DNA from 2 places in the Pseudomonas sp. 1121_17 genome. Region 1 is predicted to be linked to the other one. Evidence: predicted binding sites of a transcription regulator. Region 1 holds the regulator's gene; the other holds the start of a gene.
What was found. The regulator sigma-54, encoded in region 1, starts transcription at its own class of promoters, with help from an activator protein. The targets are predictions, from matches to a motif close to ANTGGCATNNANNTTGCTNT.
Positions count from the first base shown of each region.

Region 1 (7,237 bases):
AGGCACGGTTGCTGGCGGCGAAGCGCGGCAGCCATTTGAGCAGATAGCTGGAGATATCCTGGAACATCTCTTCGACATCCGGCTGCGCAGCCAGGTAATCGATGACCGGCTGATCCAGGCCTGAGTGTTCGCGGATTTCCGGCTTCCAGTACGGGTTGGGCAGGCAGCGCACGTCGAACACCAGGTCGGCGTCTACCGGCATGCCCCGCTTGAAGCCAAACGACTCAACCAGAAACGCCGTACCCGGCTCGGGTTGGTTGAGCAGGCGCAGCTTGATCGAATCGCGTAGCTGGTAGAGGTTGAGGTTGGTGGTATCGATCTTCAGGTCGGCAAGGTCGGCAATCGGCCCGAGCATATCGCTCTCTACCCGAATGGCTTCGGCCAGCGAGCGATTGGCGTTGGTCAGTGGGTGACGCCGGCGCGTTTCGGAGAAGCGCTTGAGCAGGGTGTCTTCGTCGGCGTCCAGGTACAGCACATCGCACTGGATGTGCCGTGCGCGGGCATCCTCGAGCAGCTCGGGGAAGCGTGACAGATGGCCTGGCAGGTTGCGCGCATCAATCGAGACGGCAACCTTGGGCTGCATCAGCTCGGTATTGATCAACGTGTTTTCAGCCAGCTGCGGCAGCAACCCGGCGGGCAGGTTGTCGATGCAGTAGAAGCCATTGTCTTCCAGCACGGCAAGTGCAGTGCTCTTGCCGGAGCCAGAGCGGCCGCTGACGATGATCAGGCGCATGCTCAGCTCCCGTTTTGCACGTCCAGGACGACCTGGTACAAGGCCTCGTTGTTGCTCGCAGCGCGCAGACGCTTACGCACGTCTTCGCGATCGAGCATGCTGGCAATCTGGCGCAACAGCTCAAGGTGAGCATCGGTGGCAGCTTCGGGCACCAGCAGGACGAACAGCAGGTCCACCGGGGCGCCATCGATGGCATCGAAGTCGATTGGATGATCCAGGTGGAGCAGGGCGCTGACCGGATTGGCGCAGCCCTTGAGGCGGCAGTGCGGAATGGCGATGCCATTGCCAAACCCGGTGGAGCCCAGTTTTTCGCGGGCGATCAGCTTCTCGAAGACTTCTTGCTGGTCGAGCTCGCTGACTTCGCTGGCTACGACCTTGGCGATTTCTTCGAGGGCGCGTTTCTTACTGCTGACGCCCGGCACGTTCACCAAGGAACGGCCGGGGGTCAGAATGGTTTCAAGTCGGATCATGGATGAGGGGGATCAGCGAGCAGCTGCACCTTGCAGGAGACTTTGCTGTTTTTCCTTGTGTTTTTTCAGTTGGCGGTCGAGCTTGTCAGCCAAATTGTCGATGGCTGCATACATGTCTAGATCTTCGGCATTGGCAACCACTTCGCCGCCCGGAATCTGCAGAGTCGCTTCGATCTTCTGCTGCAGTTTCTCGACTTTCATGATCACCGTGACGTTGGTGATCTTGTCAAAGTGCCCTGCGAGTCTCTTCAGCTTCTGCTCGACGTAGTCGCGCAGTGGTGGGGTTACTTCTACATGGTGTCCACTGATGTTGACTTGCATACAGCTTCTCCTTTGTTGCCCGTGCATAAAGAGGCAGGTCTTGCACCTGCCACAAAAACGCTGTGGCACATCCTGGGGCTACATCAGTCGCTTGCGTTCACTCGACGGTGCTATGCCGAGCGACTCGCGGTACTTGGCGACGGTGCGACGGGCTACCTGGATGCCTTGTGCCTCCAGTAAACCAGCGATCTTGCTGTCACTCAATGGCTTTTTCTGATTTTCCGCTGCAACCAGTTTCTTGATGATCGCGCGGATCGCCGTGGACGAGCATTCACCGCCTTCGGAGGTGCTGACGTGGCTCGAGAAAAAGTATTTCAACTCAAAGATGCCACGCGGAGTGTGCATGTACTTCTGGGTGGTGACGCGGGATATGGTCGACTCATGCATGCCCACTGCTTCGGCGATGTCATGCAGCACCAACGGTTTCATCGCCTCGTCGCCGTACTCGAGAAAATCGCGCTGGTGCTCGACGATCTGCGTGGCGACCTTCATCAAGGTCTCGTTGCGGCTCTGCAGGCTCTTGATGAACCAGCGCGCTTCCTGCAACTGGTTGCGCATGAAGGTGTTGTCGGCGCTGGTATCGGCGCGGCGGACAAAGCCTGCATATTGCGGGTTGACCCGCAGGCGCGGCATGGCTTCCTGGTTCAGCTCGACCAGCCAGCGGTCGGTGTCCTTGCGCACGATCACGTCAGGCACCACGTACTCCGGCTCGCTCGACTCGATCTGCGAGCCAGGCCGCGGATTGAGGCTCTGCACCAGCTCGATGACCTGCCGCAGTTCGTCTTCCTTGAGCTTCATACGGCGCATCAGCTGGCTGTAGTCGCGGCTGCCGAGCATATCGATGAAGTCGCTGACCAGGCGCTTGGCCTCGGTCAACCAAGGCGTATTGGCCGGCAACTGACGCAGCTGCAGCAGCAGGCACTCGCCCAGGTTGCGTGCGGCAACGCCGGCGGGTTCGAACTGTTGAATACGGTGCAGCACGGCCTCGACTTCATCGAGCTCGATGTCGAGCTCCGGGTCAAAGCCTGCGCAGATTTCTTCGAGGGTGTCTTCCAGATAGCCTTGCTGGTTGATGCTGTCGATCAGCGTTACTGCAATCAGGCGATCGGTATCGGACATCGGCGCCAGGTTCAGCTGCCACAGCAGGTGGCTTTGCAGGCTCTCGCCGGCAGAGGTGCGGGTGGTGAAGTCCCACTCGTCATCGTCGTTGCTGGGCAGGCTGCTGGCGCTGGTCTGGTAGACATCTTCCCAGGCTGTGTCGACCGGCAGTTCGTTGGGAATGCGCTCGTTCCAGTCGCCTTCTTCAAGGTTCTGACTGGCGGCGCTGCCTTCCTGCAGGCTGCCATCCTGAAAACCGCTGTCCTGGAAGCTGTTGTCCAGGTTTTCGGCGCTTGGCTTGCTTTCGGCACTGTCGGCCAGCGGGTCGCTGTTGTCGAAGTCTTCGCCGTCTTCCTGGCGTTCGAGCATCGGGTTGGATTCCAGCGCTTCCTGAATTTCCTGTTGGAGGTCCAGGGTCGAGAGCTGAAGCAGACGAATGGCCTGTTGCAACTGCGGGGTCATCGTCAGTTGCTGGCCCATTTTTAGGACGAGCGATGGTTTCATAGCTTGGGCTTAATACCTTGTCCGCCGGCGCATCTGCGCCATCCACTACACGAAGGGCGCCGCGGCGCCAATTTCAAGCAAGTTATATGCCTTAATTTGTAGCGTTTGCCTAGAGCACTGTAACACTTAAGCTGTTTTAGCTTGCTGCTGCCAGTGCCCAGGCAAGGGCCTCAGAGCCGGAACTCGTGGCCCAGGTAGACTTCCTTGACCAGATCGTTAGCCAGAATGGTCTCGGCATCGCCTTCGGCGATCAGTTGACCATCGTTGACGATGTAGGCTGTCTCACAGATATCCAGCGTCTCGCGGACGTTGTGGTCGGTGATCAACACACCGATGCCCTTGGCCTTGAGGTGATGAATGATCTGCTTGATGTCACCTACCGAGATCGGGTCGACGCCAGCGAACGGTTCATCCAGCAGGATGAACTTGGGTGCGGTGGCCAGGGCGCGGGCAATCTCGACACGGCGGCGTTCGCCACCGGAAAGGCTCATGCCGAGGTTGTCGCGGATGTGGCTGATATGGAATTCCTGCAGCAGGCTTTCCAGCTCCTTGCGACGGCCGTCACGGTCGAGTTCCTTGCGCGTTTCGAGGATCGCCATGATGTTGTCGGCAACCGACAGCTTGCGGAAGATCGACGCTTCCTGCGGCAGGTAGCCAATCCCGGCACGGGCGCGGCCGTGCATGGGTTGGTGGCTGACGTCATTGTTGTCGATCAGCACGCGGCCCTGATCGGCCTGAACCAGGCCTACGATCATGTAGAAGCAGGTGGTCTTGCCGGCACCGTTGGGGCCGAGCAAGCCGACGATCTGGCCGCTGTCGATCGACAGGCTGACGTCGCGAACCACCTGGCGGCCCTTGTAGCTCTTGGCCAGATGCTGGGCTTTGAGAGTCGCCATTTACTCGGCCTTCTTCTTCGGCTGGATCACCATGTCGATGCGCGGACGCTTGGTCGTGGCGGCGCCACCGGCATTGCCTGCGGTTGCCACCTGGGACTTGGTGTTGTAGACGATCTTCTCGCCTTCGGTGGTGTTGCTTTCATTCTCGACCTTGGCGCGGTCGGTCAGAATCACCGTGTCTTTTTGCGCCTGGTATTGAATCGTCACGGCCCAGCCTTTCATCTTGTCGGGCTTGGCGGCGTCCTGCTGTTGCTCGAAGTAGGCCAGGTTGCCCACCGAAGTCACCACGTCGATGTCGCCATTGGCGGCACGGGTCATGGTCACGGTGTTGCCTTTGATCATCATCGAACCTTGGGTGATGATCACGTCGCCGCGGTAGGTAGCTACGCCTTGTTTGTCATCCAGGTGAGCGTCGTCGGCCTGGATACGAATTGGCTGGTCACGATCGTTCGGCAGGGCCAAGGCGCTCGCGCTTCCCAGTGCTGCGCTCAGGCTGAGCAAAAAAGGGAGGGTTTTAACGAGCCTCATACTGTCCTCTTACGTTGGACAGCAGGTCCATCCTGCCGTCTTTCAAATACGCTTTCATGCCAACGCCGGTGGTGGTGCCGCCGGCGCCGTCGATTCTAACGGCTTGCTCGGTCTGCGCATATTGCTTCTGCGGGAACACCGTCATGCGCGTGCTGGTAATGATGGTTTCGCGTTGTTTTTCGTCGGTGCGAGCAACCCGTACCTTGTCGATCAGCTCGACCTCGGTGCCATCCGGGTTGACCTCCGCACGCACGCTCTGGACATGCCAGGGATACGCGGTGCCGCGATACATGTGCAGGTCTGGCGTGGTCAGCAGTGTGACTTCGCTGGCCTTGAGGTGCTCGACCTTGTCGGCGGTCATTTCATATTGCATCTTGCCGTCAGGCAAGAACTGCACGCTGTGGGCATTGATCGCATAGTAGTCGATGGCGCTTTCGTCGACCTGCGCCTGTGGCTTGTCGAGGAAGCTCTCGGGGCTGACGTTCCAGTAGCCGACCGCTACCAGCAGGGCAGCGATCAGCCCCAGCAGCGCGATGTTTTTAGCTTTTTTGCTGAACATGTGCGGCCTTACAGGTAGTTGGCGTTGGCAGCGTCCAGGGTACCCTGGGCCTGCATGATCAGTTCACAGAACTCGCGGGCAGCACCTTCGCCGCCGCGGGCCTGGGTTACCCCGTGGGCGTTCTGGCGGACGAACACGGCAGCGTTGGCTACGGCCATGCCCAGGCCGACCCGGCGAATCACCGGCAGGTCGGGCAGGTCGTCGCCCAGGTAGGCGACCTGCTCATAGCTTAGGCCCAGTTCAGCGAGCAGGCCGTCCAGAACCACCAGTTTATCCTCGCGGCCCTGAAACAGGTGCGGGATGCCGAGGTTCTCCGCCCGACGCTCGACCACCGGGGTCTTGCGCCCGCTGATGATTGCCGTGGTCACACCCGAGGCCATGAGCATCTTGATGCCCTGGCCGTCGAGGGTGTTGAAGGTCTTGAATTCGCTGCCGTCTTCAAGGAAGTACAGGCGGCCGTCGGTGAGCACACCGTCGACGTCGAAAACGGCCAGCTTGATGGCTTTGCCGCGTTGCAGGATGTCTTCGCTCATGGCATCTCCGTTCATCACATGACTCCGGCGCGGAGCAGGTCGTGCATGTTCAGCGCGCCGGTCGGGCGATCGTGCTGATCGACCACGACGAGGGCGCCGATCTTGTGGTCTTCCATGATCTTCAAGGCTTCAGCGGCGAGCATCTCGGCGCGGGCAGTCTTGCCGTGCACGGTCATCACCTCATCGATCAGGGTGGTGTGTACATCGATATTGCGGTCCAGGCTGCGGCGCAGGTCGCCGTCAGTGAACACGCCAGCCAGGGTACCGTCGTTTTCCAGCACGACGGTCATGCCCAAACCTTTACGGGACATTTCCAGCAGCGCTTCCTTGAGCAGGGTGCCACGTTGCACCTGCGGCAGCTCGTCGCCCGAGTGCATGACGTTTTCGACCTTGAGCAGCAAACGTCGGCCAAGGGCGCCGCCGGGGTGCGAGAAGGCGAAATCCTCGGCCGAGAAGCCGCGGGCCTCAAGCAGGGCGATCGCCAGGGCATCGCCGAGCACCAACGCTGCGGTGGTCGAGGAAGTTGGTGCCAGGTTCAGCGGGCAGGCTTCCTGCGCCACGCGCGCATCGAGGTTGGCCTCGGCCGCTTGCGCCAGTTGTGAATCGGGATTGCCGGTGAGGCTGATCAGCTGAATGCCAAGGCGCTTGATCAATGGCAGCAGGGTAACGATCTCGGCAGTGCTGCCGGAGTTGGACAGCGCCAGGATCACGTCATCACGGGTGATCATGCCCATGTCACCGTGGCTGGCTTCGGCCGGATGGACAAAAAATGACGGCGTACCGGTACTGGCCAAGGTCGCCGCGATCTTGTTGCCGATATGCCCGGACTTGCCCATGCCAACCACGACCACACGGCCTTTGCTGGCCAGAATCAGTTCGCAGGCCTTGACGAAATTGTCGTCGATACGCGGCAACAGGCCCTCAACAGCCTCGAGTTCCAGGCGCAAAGTGCGCTGGGCAGATTGGATCAGCTCGCTGGATTGGCTCATGTCGAAAAGCAATGCCTGATGAAAAGGCGCCGATTATAGCCGCAATGTGCGAAAGGCTCATCACTGGATTGTCTTAAGCCTGCCGCGGCCGCCTGTCATTCGCCTGAATGACGCTGCGATAGCCTTGGGGCGGGCCCGCCTGCGGTGCTATAGTTCGCCGCTGATCCGGCCCGGGTGGGGCGTGTGTGCCTTCACGATGAGGGCAGGCGTCCATTGGACGAGGCTGTATTGCAAGGAGTCTAGATGAGTGTGGATAGCGCCTACGCGGTCGAGTTGAAGGGGGTTACCTTCAAGCGCGGTTCGCGCAGCATTTTCAGTAATGTCGACATCCGCATCCCGCGCGGAAAGGTCACTGGCATCATGGGGCCATCGGGGTGCGGCAAGACCACCCTGTTGCGCCTGATGGGCGCCCAGCTGCGCCCCGCCAGCGGCGAAGTGTGGGTGGCCGGGCAGAATTTGCCGACGCTGTCGCGCAGTGATCTGTTCGATGCACGCAAGCAGATGGGCGTGCTGTTTCAGAGCGGTGCATTGTTCACCGACCTCGACGTGTTCGAGAACGTTGCCTTCCCGCTGCGGGTGCACACCGAGCTGTCGGAAGAGATGATC
Region 1 covers NZ_VXCX01000003.1:446,065-453,301, reverse strand. The annotation lists gene rapZ (RNase adapter RapZ) at 1-733, opposite strand, end outside; gene ptsN (PTS IIA-like nitrogen regulatory protein PtsN) at 736-1,203, opposite strand; gene hpf (ribosome hibernation-promoting factor, HPF/YfiA family) at 1,216-1,524, opposite strand; gene FW789_RS09655 (RNA polymerase factor sigma-54) at 1,603-3,126, opposite strand; gene lptB (LPS export ABC transporter ATP-binding protein) at 3,297-4,022, opposite strand; gene lptA (lipopolysaccharide transport periplasmic protein LptA) at 4,023-4,550, opposite strand; gene lptC (LPS export ABC transporter periplasmic protein LptC) at 4,537-5,109, opposite strand; gene FW789_RS09635 (KdsC family phosphatase) at 5,118-5,642, opposite strand; gene FW789_RS09630 (KpsF/GutQ family sugar-phosphate isomerase) at 5,657-6,631, opposite strand; gene FW789_RS09625 (ATP-binding cassette domain-containing protein) at 6,875-7,237, shown strand, end outside.

Region 2 (7,237 bases), on a different contig from region 1:
ATGGCCAGGGCCAGCAGGGTCTTGCGGAAGATAACGGGAGCCACGGTTCTGTCCTTGAAAAACGGGGGAGCAAACGGTGCGCATCCATGCATGGCTCTAGGCAGTAAGTCAGGCGACTACGGCCTGAGGGGCCGCATGTTTGCGCGGCGCGAATCCTATCCTAAAATAGTGGCCAATTGATATTTTCGTTGGCGTCAATTTTTTGATTTGCCGCTTTTGCCGCCTAATTATTGCCGCCCGCCCCCCATTAAGCGGAAGCACTTTGCCGCTTTTCTGGCATCCATATGCTCCCAAGCAAGGCTGAACGCCCTGATTCCGTGCCTTCCAGCTCTTTGGCACAAGCCTTGCTATAACTTCGCCAACGTCACTCCGGCCCACCGGCGAAGGTTTGCATCCATGAGCATCAGTTTCGACAAAGCGCTTGGCATCCATGAAAAAGCCTTGGGTTTCCGCGCCCAGCGCGCAGAAGTCCTGGCCAACAACATCACCAACGCCGACACGCCCAACTACAAGGCGCGTGACATGGACTTTTCGTCGGTGCTCGCTGCCGAGAGCGACAAGCAGCAAAACGGCCGCTTCGCGCTCGACCGCACCAACACCCGCCACATCGATGCGCAAGGTCTGGCCATGGGCGACGAAGCCCTCAAGTACCGCACGCCGACACAGCCGTCGGTCGACCAGAACACCGTCGACGCTCAGGTCGAGCAGGCCAACTACACCGAAAACGCGATCGGTTTCCAGGCCAGCTTCACTTTGCTCAACAGTAAATTCAAAGGGCTGGTATCGGCCCTGCGCGGAGAGTAACCATGTCCCTTTCCAACGTTTTCAATATCGCCGGTAGCGGCATGAGCGCGCAGAACACCCGCCTCAACACCGTCGCTTCGAACATTGCCAACGCCGAGACGGTCTCGTCGAGCATCGATCAGACCTACCGCGCACGTCACCCCGTGTTCGCCACCACCTTCCAGCAGGCTCAGGCCGGCATGGGGCAGTCGTTGTTCGAGGACCAGGGTGAAGCGGGGCAGGGCGTGCAGGTGACGGGCATCATCGAAGACCAGAGCAATCTGGAAGCCCGCTACCAGCCTAATCACCCGGCGGCCAACAAGGACGGCTACGTCTACTACCCGAACGTCAACGTGGTCGAAGAAATGGCTGACATGATCTCGGCGAACCGTTCGTTCCAGACCAATGCTGAGCTGATGAACACTGCCAAGACCATGATGCAGAAGGTACTGACCCTGGGTCAGTGATAAGGAATCCGGACCATGGCTATCAACAGTACCAACCTCAATGACGTGATCACGGCTTCTGGTGTCAGTACCGGCACCAAGAAAACGGCCACCGACACCGCCTCCAAGACCGGCACCGATTCGCTGGGCAAGGACGCGTTTCTGCAACTGCTGGTTACCCAGATGCAGCACCAGAACCCGCTCGATCCGCAGGAGAACGGTGAGTTCGTCGCTCAGCTGGCGCAGTTCAGCAGCCTTGAAGGCATCACCTCGCTGAACGAGTCGGTCAACAGCATTACCAGTTCGCTCGGCTCGTCGCAGGCGCTGCAGGCGTCGTCGCTGGTCGGTCGTTCGGTGGTCGTGCAGAACGACAAGGCCGTGGTCGACACCGCCGATAGCTTCAACGGCCAGATCGTTGTGCCGCAGGCCATCAGCGAAGCCAAGATCACGGTCAAGGATAAGGACGGCAACACCGTCAAGACCATCGAGCTGGGTGAGCAGAAAGCCGGTTACGCCGACTTCATCTGGGATGGCACCAACGACAAGGGCGTCAAGGTCGATCCAGGTACTTACACCTTCACTGCCAGCACCACCTTCGAGGGCAAGTCGGTACAGATGAATACGCTGTTGCCGGCCAAGGTCACCAGCGTCAGTTTCAGCGCCAGCGGCGAAATGGTGCTCAACCTTGCCGGCGTCGGCAAGGTCTCTCTCTCCGACGTACAAACCATCGGTATCTAAGGCCAGAACGGCACAAGGAGCAACAGCATGTCTTTCAATATCGGCCTTAGCGGTCTGTACGCAGCCAACAAGCAACTCGACGTTACCGGCAACAACATTGCCAACGTCAACACCACCGGCTTCAAGTCTTCCCGTGCGGAATTTGCCGACGTCTACGCCGGCGCCAACCGCCTCGGTGTGGGCAAGAACCAGATCGGCAACGGTGTGCGTCTGGCGGCGGTCTCGCAGCAGTTCAGCCAGGGTGACGTCAACAACACCGGCAACGTGCTCGACATGGGTATCCAGGGTCAGGGCTTCTTCGTGCTCTCGGACAATGGCAGTCAGGTGTACACCCGTGCCGGTGCGTTCCAGAACAACAAAGACAACTTCGTGGTGACCTCCGATGGTCTGCGTCTGCAGGGCTATGCCGCTGACTCCAACGGCAAGATCCAGAAGGGCATCCTCACCGACCTGAGGATCGACACCTCGGCGCTGGCGCCAAAGGCCACCACCCTGATCGATCAGGGCATCAACCTCAACTCCTCGGCCACCTCGATCCCGCTGCCGGCTTCCCCGCCTGGCCCGGGTGACATCGTCTTCGACCCGTCTGACGAAACCTCGTACACCAAGTCGTTCCCGACCAAGGTTTACGACAGTCAGGGCAACGAGCACACCATGGAGCAGTTCTATCGCAAGACCGACAAGAACGAATGGACCATGTACACCTTGATCGATGGCCGTAACCCGATGGACCCAACCAGCACCGCACCGCTGGTCGGTACTGTCAGCTTCAACGAAGATGGCAGTGTTGCTTCCATGGCCGCCGATCAGGCAGGCCTGCCTGCTGGTGGTGAGTGGAGCGTGACCAATAACACCTTCACCATGAAGGGCTGGATCCCGGCCGAGAAAGACGCTGCCGGTAACTGGGGCTCCAATGGCTCGGCAGGCAATGCCGATGGCATGCGTCTGTCGATGAACAGTACCAGCTCGTACAACAACGAGACCGCGCGCACGTCGCAGTCCCAGGATGGCTACGCCACCGGTACCCTGTCGAGCCTGAGCATCGACTCCACCGGCGTCATGTTCGCCAGCTTCAGCAACCAGCAGTCGCGTGCGATCGGCCAGGTGGCGCTGGCCAGCTTCGCCAACGAGCAAGGCCTGCAGCAGATTGGTGGTACCCGTTGGACCGAGACCTTCTCGTCAGGCATTCCGGGCATCGATTCGCCGAAGACCGGCACCCTGGGCGGCGTCGAGTCCAACTCGCTGGAGGCCTCCAACGTCAACCTGACCCAGGAGCTGGTCGAGCTGATCAAGGCGCAGAGCAACTACCAGGCCAACGCCAAGACCATCTCGACTGAAAGCACCATCATGCAGACCATCATCCAGATGGCTTGATGAAGTACTGAAGTCCAGTGGTAGACGAGCCCCTTCACTGTAAGGGGCTTGTCGTTTTCAGGGGGTGAGCATGAAGAAACTGATCATCGTCAGTGCCGCCGTGTTTTATCTGCTGCAGGCGCAGGCCGGCACTGCGCCGTGGTGGCGTTGGGAGAGCCAGGTGGACGGCCGGCTGGTTTGTTCGCAGTGGTCGCCGGGCGAGGGCTGGAAGCGTTTTGCCGGGCCGTTCAACAATGCTGGTTGCCGGGAACTGTAGCCAATTGCCGTTGGCGGCAAGCAAGCGCCGGATATCCGGCGTGAGTATTTCCCCGTTACCGCCCAAGAGCCCGTAAACACGGGCTTTTTCATGCTTTGTAAAAGTTGGTTCGGAACTTGCTTTATTGCCTGTATAGCAGCGGCGAGCGGCAAGCAATCGCCAGTGCAGCGGAGGAAGACTGTGGACAAGATGCTTTACGTGGCCATGACCGGCGCCAGCCAGAACGCGCTGGCGCAAAAGGCCCATGCCAACAACCTGGCGAACGTTTCAACCAATGGCTTCCAGCGTGACCTGGAGCAGGCGCGCTCGATTCCGGTGTTTGGCGACAGCTTTCCGTCGCGGGCGTTTGCTCTGTCCGAGCGTCCGGCCACCGACTTCACTGGCGGTGCGCTGGTCGAGACCGGCCGTGAGCTGGATGTTGCTGTAGCCGGCAATGGCTTCATCGCCGTGCAGGCCCCTGATGGCAGCGAAGCCTATGTACGCACCGGCAGCCTCAATATCGATGCCTTGGGCGTACTGCGCGCTGGCAACGGCATGCCGGTGATCGGCAATGGCGGCCCGATTGCCGTGCCGCCGGAGCAGAAGGTCGAGATCGGCGAAGACGGCACTATCAGCATTCGCGCTATGGGTGAAGATCCGCGGGTGATGGCCGAGGTCGACCGGATCAAGCTGGTCAACCCGGATATCAAGGGCCTGACCAAAGGCATCGACGGCATGATCCATACCGCCAGCGGCCAGCCGGCGGATGCCGACATCAACGTCAAGGTAGTCTCGGGCTTCCTCGAGTCGAGCAACGTCAATGCCGTCGAAGAAATGACCTCGGTGCTGGCCTTGTCGCGCCAGTTCGAACTGCACGTGAAGATGATGAACACGGCCAAGGAAGGCGATGAAGCCATGGCTCGGGTTTTGCAAATCAGCTAATCAATTTTGAACGGGTGCCGAAAAACAGGCGCGCGAGGAGAACACTATGCTTCCGGCACTTTGGGTCGCCAAGACTGGTTTGTCCGCCCAGGACACCAACCTGACGGTCATTTCCAACAACCTGGCCAACGTTTCGACCACCGGCTTCAAGCGTGATCGCGCCGAATTTCAGGACCTGCTGTATCAGATCAAACGCCAGCCTGGCGCCCAGTCGACCCAGGACAGCGAGCTGCCTTCGGGTCTGCAGGTCGGTACCGGTGTGCGCATCGTCGGCACCCAGAAGAACTTCCAGACCGGCAGCCTGCAAACCACCGAGAACCCGCTCGACCTGGCTGTGAACGGTCGCGGCTTCTTCCAGGTCTTGCAGCCTGACGGCACCGTCTCCTACACCCGTGACGGTACCTTCCACCTGAACTCCGATGGCCAGGTCGTGACCGCCAATGGCTTTGCCCTGGAGCCTGCGATTGTCGTACCCAACGACGCCCAGACCTTCACCGTGGGCCAGGACGGTACCGTGTCGATCACCACCGCCGGCAACCCGGCGGCGCAGATCATCGGCAACCTGCAGACGGCTGACTTCATCAACCCGGCAGGCCTGCAGGCAATGGGCAACAACCTGTTCCTGGAAACCGCCGCCAGCGGCGCACCGCAGGTCGGTACGCCTGGCCTGAACGGCTTTGGCACCACCTTGCAGCAGACCTTGGAAAACTCCAACGTCAGCACCGTGGAAGAGCTGGTCAACATGATCACCACCCAGCGTGCCTACGAGATGAACTCCAAAGTCATCTCGACCGCCGACAAGATGCTCGGGTTCGTCACCCAGCAGCTGTAAACCTTAGGTCGCTGTTGCAGCGCCAGTTCTACCGTGAGGGAAGCGTCATGAGTCGTCTGTTGTCCGTATTCGCCCTGGGTGGGGCGGTGTTGTTGGCCGGTTGCGTCGCGCCGACGCCCAAGCCCAACGACCCGTACTACGCGCCGGTGTTGCCGCGCACCCCATTGCCGGCGTCGGCCAACAACGGCTCGATTTACCAGGCCGGTTTCGAACAGAACCTGTATGGCGACCGCAAGGCGTTCCGGGTGGGTGACATCATCACGATCACCCTCAACGAGCGTACTTCGGCGAGCAAGAGTGCCAACTCGCAGGTGGGCAAGGACAGCAAGGCCAACCTCGGTTTGACCTCGTTGTTCGGCGCCATCCCCAACACCAACAACCCGTTGGGCAGTGGTGACCTGTCGCTCGAGGCCGGCTACAGCGGTAGCCGCGCCACCAAAGGTGACAGCAAGGCGGCCCAGGGCAACACCTTGACCGGTTCGGTCACGGTGACCGTCGCGGAAGTCCTGCCCAACGGCATCATCGCCGTGCGTGGCGAGAAGTGGATGACGCTCAACACCGGCGACGAGCTGGTGCGGATTGCCGGGCTGGTGCGCGCCGATGACATTGCCACCGACAACACCGTGCCGTCGACCCGTGTCGCCGATGCGCGCATCACCTATTCGGGTACCGGCTCGTTTGCCGATGCCAGCCAGCCCGGTTGGCTGGACCGCTTCTTCCTCAGCCCGCTTTGGCCTTTCTGAGTACGGATGCCCATGCTTAATTTCAGGCAGCTGATTGCCGCCACCGTGCTTCTATCCTGTGCGTTCAGTGCCCACGCCGAGCGCCTCAAGGACATCGCCAGTATCTCCGGCGTGCGCACCAACCAGTTGATCGGTTATGGCCTGGTGGTCGGCTTGAACGGCACCGGCGACCAGACCACGCAGACCCCGTTCACCCTGCAGACCTTCAACAACATGCTCTCGCAGTTCGGCATCAAGGTGCCGCCAGGCTCGGGTAACGTGCAGCTGAAGAACGTCGCCGCGGTGTCGATCCATGCGGATCTGCCGGCGTTCGCCAAGCCGGGGCAGGTGGTGGATATCACCGTGTCGTCGATCGGTAACTCCAAGAGCCTGCGCGGTGGCAGCCTGCTGATGACCCCGCTCAAGGGTATCGATGGCAATGTCTACGCCATCGCCCAGGGCAACCTGGTGGTCGGCGGTTTTGACGCCGAAGGCCGCGATGGCTCGAAGATCACCGTCAACGTGCCCTCGGCTGGGCGCATCCCTGGCGGTGCCAGTGTCGAGCGGGCCGTGCCGAGTGGTTTCAACCAGGGCAACAGCCTCACCCTGAACCTCAATCGCCCTGACTTCACCACCGCCAAGCGCATCGTCGACAAGGTCAACGAGCTGCTCGGCCCAGGTGTTGCCCAGGCCCTCGATGGCGGTTCGGTGCGGGTCACCGCGCCGATGGACCCAAGCCAGCGCGTCGACTACCTGTCGATCCTGGAGAACCTCGAGATCGATCCGGGCCAGGCCGTGGCCAAGGTCATCATCAACTCGCGTACCGGCACCATCGTCATCGGCCAGAACGTCAAGGTTTCGCCGGCTGCGGTTACCCACGGCAGCCTCACCGTGACCATTACCGAAGACCCGATCGTCAGCCAGCCGGGGCCGTTCTCCAATGGCCAGACGGCTGTGGTGCCACGCTCGCGCGTGAACGCCGAGCAGGAAGCCAAACCGATGTTCAAGTTCGGCCCGGGCACTACGCTGGATGAGATCGTCCGAGCGGTCAACCAGGTCGGGGCAGCGCCCAGTGACTTGATGGCCATCCTTGAAGCGCTGAAACAGGCCGGTGCTCTGCAAGCCGACCTGATCGTGATTTGAGGACGCTTTAGATGAACTCCAA
Region 2 covers NZ_VXCX01000004.1:291,578-298,814, reverse strand. The annotation lists gene FW789_RS11510 (autotransporter domain-containing protein) at 1-2, opposite strand, end outside; gene flgB (flagellar basal body rod protein FlgB) at 397-804, shown strand; gene flgC (flagellar basal body rod protein FlgC) at 807-1,250, shown strand; gene flgD (flagellar hook assembly protein FlgD) at 1,266-1,967, shown strand; gene flgE (flagellar hook protein FlgE) at 1,995-3,341, shown strand; gene FW789_RS11485 (hypothetical protein) at 3,412-3,597, shown strand; gene FW789_RS11480 (flagellar basal body rod protein FlgF) at 3,778-4,518, shown strand; gene flgG (flagellar basal-body rod protein FlgG) at 4,565-5,350, shown strand; gene flgH (flagellar basal body L-ring protein FlgH) at 5,398-6,093, shown strand; gene FW789_RS11465 (flagellar basal body P-ring protein FlgI) at 6,106-7,215, shown strand; gene flgJ (flagellar assembly peptidoglycan hydrolase FlgJ) at 7,227-7,237, shown strand, end outside.
Region 2: the regulator sigma-54 is predicted to act here: its motif matches at 3,701-3,720, upstream of FW789_RS11480 (flagellar basal body rod protein FlgF).